Linked DNA regions of Kribbella sp. NBC_01245. The protein of the gene in region 1 interacts with the protein of each later gene in a pairwise test. Links are inferred from orthologs where the notes say so. Each region holds a gene or a part of one and is shown on either strand. Other genes may lie near its edges. The genes, in order: rplA and thrS.

The links.
Region 2: the proteins of rplA (region 1) and thrS interact in binary tests that used the Escherichia coli proteins (3 or more experiments, as listed by UniProt). The link is inferred for Kribbella sp. NBC_01245 from one-to-one orthologs.

What each region holds. Positions count from the first base shown.
Region 1 is NZ_CP108487.1:6,938,990-6,942,301, forward strand. The notes cover bases 60-3,054. They hold rplA (50S ribosomal protein L1), read left to right. Parts: upstream 60-1,193; coding sequence 1,194-1,916; downstream 1,917-3,054. Other genes in these bases: nusG (transcription termination/antitermination protein NusG), read left to right, coding at 60-669; rplK (50S ribosomal protein L11), read left to right, coding at 682-1,113; OG394_RS31720 (1-aminocyclopropane-1-carboxylate deaminase), read right to left, coding at 2,088-3,054. In the rest of the region: more of nusG, read left to right, coding at 1-59; more of OG394_RS31720, read right to left, coding at 3,055-3,137; OG394_RS31725 (GntR family transcriptional regulator), read right to left, coding at 3,141-3,312. UniProt on the Escherichia coli protein: One of the primary rRNA binding proteins, it binds very close to the 3'-end of the 23S rRNA. Forms part of the L1 stalk. It is often not seen in high-resolution crystal structures, but can be seen in cryo_EM and 3D reconstruction models.
Region 2 is NZ_CP108487.1:1,357,930-1,361,235, forward strand. Bases 72-3,060 are described here. They hold thrS (threonine--tRNA ligase), read left to right. Parts: upstream 72-549; coding sequence 550-2,571; downstream 2,572-3,060. Other genes in these bases: OG394_RS05845 (DedA family protein), read right to left, coding at 72-342; OG394_RS05855 (HIT family protein), read left to right, coding at 2,568-3,060. Outside these bases: more of OG394_RS05845, read right to left, coding at 1-71; more of OG394_RS05855, read left to right, coding at 3,061-3,143; OG394_RS05860 (hypothetical protein), read right to left, coding at 3,133-3,306. UniProt on the Escherichia coli protein: Catalyzes the attachment of threonine to tRNA(Thr) in a two-step reaction: L-threonine is first activated by ATP to form Thr-AMP and then transferred to the acceptor end of tRNA(Thr). The rate-limiting step is amino acid activation in the presence of tRNA.

The DNA.
Region 1 (3,312 bases):
GACGAGGCTGAGACCGAAGAGGCCGACGAGGAAGAGATCGTCGAGCCCGGTGACCCGCTGGAGGAGTTCCGCAGCGCGCTGCGGTCCAAGTTCGGCGACTGGTACGTCGTGCACACCTACTCCGGTATGGAGAACAGGGTCAAGGCGAACCTGGAGAACCGGATCACCTCCCTCAACATGGAGGACTTCATCTTCGAGATCGTCGTGCCGACCGAAGAGGTCGCCGAGATCAAGAACGGCCAGCGCCGGATGGTGAAGCGGACCGTGCTGCCTGGCTACGTGCTGGTCCGGATGGACCTGACCGATGAGTCCTGGTCGACCGTCCGGCACACCCCGTCGGTGACCGGCTTCGTCGGGCACAGCCAGAAGCCCGTACCGCTCAGCCTCGAAGAGGTCGAGAAGATGCTTGCCCCGGCTGTGGTCGCAGCGGCCGAGGCAGAGGCCGCCGAAACCGGCGGTACCACCACGAAAGCCCCGGCCAAGAAGAAGGTCGAGGTCGCCGATTTCGGGGTGGGCGACTCGGTCATGGTCGTGGACGGGCCGTTCGCGACCCTGCACGCCACCATTACCGAGATCAACCCCGACGCCCAGCGGATCAAGGCGTTGGTGGAGATCTTCGGCCGGGAGACCCCGGTCGAGCTCAGCTTCAGCCAGATCCAGAAAGTCTAAGGACCCGAGAAGATGCCTCCCAAGAAGAAGATCGCTGCCCTCGTCAAGGTGCAGCTCCAGGCCGGTGCCGCCACGCCGGCGCCGCCGGTCGGTACCGCGCTCGGTCCGCACGGCGTCAACATCATGGAATTCTGCAAGGCGTACAACGCCCAGACGGAATCCATGCGTGGCAACGTCGTGCCGGTCGAGATCACGATCTACGAAGACCGCTCCTTCACCTTCGTCACGAAGACGCCCCCGGCGCCCGAGATGATCAAGAAGGCCGCGGGCGTGCAGAAGGGCTCGGCCGTCCCGCAGAAGGACAAGGTCGGCAAGATCACCAAGGCCCAGGTGCGCGAGATCGCCGAGACCAAGATGCCGGACCTGAACGCCCGTGACATCGACGCGGCGATGCTGATCATCGAGGGCACTGCGCGCTCGATGGGCGTCACCGTCGAAAGCTGACTTCGGTCAGTTCGCACCACCAGTTGTAGTGGCAGGGCGATAGCGCCGCCCGATGACCACATCCCAGGAGAGGAACAAACATGACTCAGCGCAGCAAGAGCTACCGCGCGGTTGCCGAGAAGATCGACGCCGACAAGCTTCACACGCCCCTCGAGGCGATCAAGCTGGCGAAGGACGCCGCCGGTTCGAAGAAGTTCAACTCGACCATCGACGTCGCCATGCGCCTCGGTGTCGACCCCCGCAAGGCGGACCAGATGGTGCGCGGCACCGTCAACCTTCCGCACGGTACCGGCAAGACGGCACGGGTCCTCGTCTTCGCCACCGGTGAGAAGGCTGAGGCCGCACTGGCCGCCGGCGCCGACTTCGTCGGTTCGGACGACATGCTGGAGAAGGTCAACGGTGGCTGGCTCGACTTCGACGCCGTCGTCGCCACCCCCGACCTGATGGGCAAGGTCGGCCGGCTGGGCCGCGTGCTCGGCCCGCGTGGTCTGATGCCGAACCCGAAGACCGGCACCGTCACCCCCGATGTCGCGAAGGCTGTCAACGACATCAAGGGCGGCAAGATCGAGTTCCGCGTCGACCGGCACGCGAACCTGCACTTCATCATCGGCAAGGCCAGCTTCACCGAGGCCCAGCTGGTGGAGAACTACGGCGCCGCGCTCGAGGAGATCCTGCGACTCAAGCCGTCCAGCTCCAAGGGCCGCTACATCCGGAAGACCGTCGTGTCGACCACGATGGGCCCCGGTATCCCGGTTGACCCCAACCGCACCCGCAACCTGATGGACGACCCGGCCGAGGCCTGATCTCCAGCTCGTTCAAACGAAAGCCCCCGGTCGGCGGACCGGGGGCTTTCGCGTTTCCGCGTCCCCATCGCTAGGACACATCCACGCGGTAGATGTGCCCACCTCTTCCACGATACGACTCGAGCCGCGGAACACCAGGGGCCTTCGGGAACCTAAACGAGACGTTCACATTCACCCGACCGGCAGGCGCAGTGGCTGGGTGTGGGTGAAGAGCCCGCTATAGGCGTTCAGGGCCGGTTGGCCGCCGAGGTGGGCGTAGAGAACCGTGGCGTCCTTGGGGATCTGGCCGGTGGTGACGAGATCGATCAGACCGGCCATCGACTTGCCCTCGTAGACGGGATCGATGACGACGCCTTCGAGCTGGCCGGTGAGCCGGATCGCGTCGAGCGTCGACTGCACCGGTACGCCGTACAGGTCGCCGGCCCACTCGGGCAGGATCGTGATCTCGTCGTCGCGCAGCGGCCGGCCGACGCCAATGAGTTCGGCCGTCGCGGTCGCGATCCGGGTGACCTGGTCGCGGGTCTCCTTGATCTTCGCGCTGGCGTCGATGCCGATCACCCGACGCGGCCTGCCGCCGGCCTGCTCGAGCGCGGCGAACCCGGCGATCATGCCGGCCTGAGTCGAGCCGGTGACCGCGCAGACCACGATGGTGTCGAAGAAGACCCCGAGCTCGCGCTCCTGCTGCTCGACCTCGTACGCCCAGTTCGCGAAGCCGAGGCCGCCCAGCCGGTGGTCGGAGGCTCCCGCCGGGATCGCGTACGGCGTACCGCCGCGTTGTTTCACGTCCTCGATCGCGCGGGCCCACGAGTCCTTGAACCCGATGCCGAAGCCGGCCGGGTCGATCCGGACCTCGGCGCCCATGATCCGGCTCAGCAGGATGTTGCCGACCCGGTCGTTCACGCAGTCCGGCCAATCGACCCAGTTCTCCTGCACCAGAACGGCTTTCAGGCCGACCGACGCGGCGACGGCGGCGACCTGGCGGGTGTGGTTCGACTGGTATCCGCCGATCGACACCAACGTGTCGGCGCCTTGCGCGAGCGCGTCCGGGACGAGGTACTCGAGCTTGCGGGTCTTGTTGCCGCCGTACGCCAGTCCTGAGTTGCAGTCCTCCCGCTTGGCCCAGATCGACGCACCACCGAGGTGGGCAGTCAGTCGCGGCAGCGGATGGACCGGGCTCGGCCCGAAGGTCAGCTGGTGGCGGGGGAAGTCGGAAATGCTCATGATTCACTCCTCTGTGGCAGGCAGGGTGTGCCAGGTGTCGAAGGCGACCGCTGCGGCCCGCTCCACGTCGCCGGCGGCGCAGAGTTGGATCAGGTCGTCATGCCGGGCGACGGACGCCCGTCCGCCCAGCGATGAGAAGCGCAGCCGCTCGGCCCGTCGCACTACCGGCGTGAAC
Region 2 (3,306 bases), 5.6 Mb from region 1 along the record:
GACCAGCACGAGGCCGCCACGTTCAGCCAGCGCATTCCGCGACCACCTGAACATCGCGGCCTTTTTGGATCCAGGTGGGAAGCGGTTGATCACGCGGGCCCCGGCACCACGGCCGATGAAGTACGAGATGTGGTCGCCGAGGAACGCTCCGGCGGCCGCGACGACGATCACGCCGTACAGGTTGGGCTCGCCGAGCGCGGCGAAGACGCCGGCCGTGACGACGAGGGTCTCGCTCGGAATGGCCGGGAAGAACCCGTCCAGCGCGGCGAACCCGAAGAGCGTCAGGTAGATCCACCACGAGGACATCAGGTCGTGCGCGAGTGCCAGTATCGCGTCGTTCACTTTGGGCCACCCCTCCAGGCTTTCGATGTGCCCTAAGCCTGTCCGGCAGCGACCCTGGTCCACATCAGACCAACGCCCTGACGTACCCCCTACTTTCGTCAGGCCTCAATGTCCTGAGGCTGGTACCAGGGACCGAGGGAGAACTCGATACCATCGCGGGGTCGGCGTTCACAGCAGGTGAATCCGGGCAGAACCTGAGGAGTAGACGTGTCAGAAGTCAAGGTCCATCTGATCGGCGTTGAGGGCGAGGCCGAGCGGAGCGTGACCGAGACGACGACGATCGGGGAGCTGTTCGCCTCGATCTTCGGCGCGGACCGCTCCGCCATCGCCGCCAAGGTCAACGGCGAGCTGCGGGATCTGAACAAGGTGATCGAGGACGGCGACGAGATCGAGCCCGTCCGCAACGACAGCGAGGACGGCCGGGCGATCATCCGGCACTCCACCGCGCACGTGCTGGCCCAGGCGGTGCAGGAGCTGTTCCCGGACGCGAAGCTCGGCATCGGCCCGCCCGTCGAGAACGGGTTTTACTACGACTTCGACGTGGCCACGCCCTTCACCCCGGAGGACCTGACCAAGCTCGAGAAGAAGATGCAGCAGATCATCAAGGAGCGGCAGCGGTTCAGCCGCCGGGTGGTCAGCGACGACGACGCGCGGATCGAGCTGGCCAACGAGCCGTACAAGCTCGAGCTGATCGGCATCAAGGGCAACAGCGCGGAGGCGGCCGACGGTGCATCGGTGGAGGTCGGCGCCGGTGAGCTGACGATCTACGACAACCTCCGCAAGGACGACAGCGTCGCCTGGAAGGACCTCTGCCGCGGGCCGCACGTGCCCGCCACCGGATATCTCGGCTCCTTCAAGCTGATGCGCGTCGCCGCGGCGTACTGGCGGGGCAGCGAGAAGAACCCGCAGCTCCAGCGCATCTACGGCACGGCGTGGGAGTCGAAGGACGCCCTCAAGGCGCACCTGAACCATCTGGAGGAGGCCGCCAAGCGCGACCACCGCAAGCTCGGCACCGAGCTGGACCTGTTCAGCTTCCCCGACGAGATCGGTTCGGGGCTGGCCGTCTTCCACCCGAAGGGCGGTGTGCTGCGCAAGGAGATGGAGGACTATTCCCGCCGCCGGCACGTCGAGGACGGCTACGACTTCGTCTACTCGCCGCACATCACCAAGGGCCAGCTGTTCGAGACCTCCGGGCACCTCGATTGGTATGCCGACGGCATGTACCCGCCCATGCACCTCGACGAGGAGCGCGGCGCGGACGGCGAGATCCGCAAGCAGGGCCAGGACTACTACCTGAAGCCCATGAACTGCCCGATGCACAACCTGATCTTCCGCTCGCGCGGCCGGTCGTACCGTGAGCTGCCGTTGCGGCTGTTCGAGTTCGGTACGGTCTACCGGCTGGAGAAGTCGGGCGTCATCCACGGCATGACCCGGGCCCGCGGCTTCACCCAGGACGACGCGCACATCTACTGCACGCGCGACCAGATGCGCGACGAGCTGAAGAACCTGCTGACGTTCGTGCTGAACCTGCTGGCCGACTACGGCCTGGACGACTTCTACCTCGAGCTCTCCTCCAAGAACCCGGACAAATTCGTCGGTTCGGACGAGGTCTGGGAGGAGGCGACCAACACTCTGCGCGAGGTCGCCGAGGAGTCCGGCCTGGACCTGGTCCCGGATCCGGGTGGTGCCGCGTTCTACGGCCCGAAGATCTCCGTGCAGGCTCGCGACGCCATCGGCCGGACCTGGCAGATGTCGACGATCCAGCTGGACTTCAACCTGCCCGAGCGGTTCGAGCTGGAGTACACGGCCTCCGACGGCTCGCGCCAGCGCCCGGTGATGATCCACCGCGCCCTGTTCGGGTCGATCGAGCGGTTCGTGGCCGTGCTGACCGAGCACTACGCGGGCGTCTTCCCGCCGTGGCTCGCGCCGGTCCAGGTCATCGGCATCCCGATCACGGACGGGCACGTCGACTACCTGTTCGACATCGCGAAGCAGCTCAAGGCCAAGGGCATCCGGATCGACGTGGACGCCTCGGATGACCGGATGCAGAAGAAGATCCGCAACGCCCAGAAGTCCAAGGTGCCGTTCATGCTGATCGCGGGTGACGAGGACGTGGCCAACGGCAACGTCTCGTTCCGCTTCCGCGACGGCAGCCAGAAGAACGGCGTCCCGATCGCCGAGGCCATCGCGGAGATCGTCGAGGCCGTCGAGAAGCGCGTTCAGGTATGACCGGCACCCCGGATTCGCCGTACCAGCCCGGTGAGGTCGCCGAGCAGGGCGGCACCGGGGCGCAGGACGCGTTCATGCGGTTGTGGACGCCGCACCGGATGGCCTACATCACCGGCGAGAACAAGCCGGTGGGTACGTCGGCCGGTGACGGCTGTCCGTTCTGCCGGATCCCGGGCCTTCCCGATGAGGAGGGCCTGGTGGTCCGGCGGGCCGAGACGGCGTACGCCGTGCTGAACCTCTACCCGTACAACCCCGGCCATCTGATGGTCGTGCCGTATCGCCATGTCGCGGATTACACCGAGCTGACCGAGGCCGAAGTGGCCGATTTGGCGATGCTGACGCAGCAGGCGATGCGGACGATCCGGGCGGTTTCGGGCGCGCACGGGTTCAACATCGGCATGAACCAGGGCGACGTCGCCGGCGCCGGGATCGCGGCTCACCTGCATCAGCACGCCGTGCCGAGGTGGGGTGGCGATACCAACTTCATGCCGGTCGTCGCGCAGACACGGGTCCTGCCGCAGCTGCTCAGCGACACGCGCGACCTGCTAGCGAAAGCGTGGATCACCGAATGAACAGCGGCAGGATCGGCCCGACCGTGTCGTACAGGCGGTCCCGCGACACCTGCCGCCACGGATCGGCCAGTGCCGAGACGCGAACGACCCGGCGCCCGCCGCGGAAGACCAGCTCGTTCTCCGAGCGCAGGTAGTAGCCGCCGTCGAGGATCGGCACTCGCTC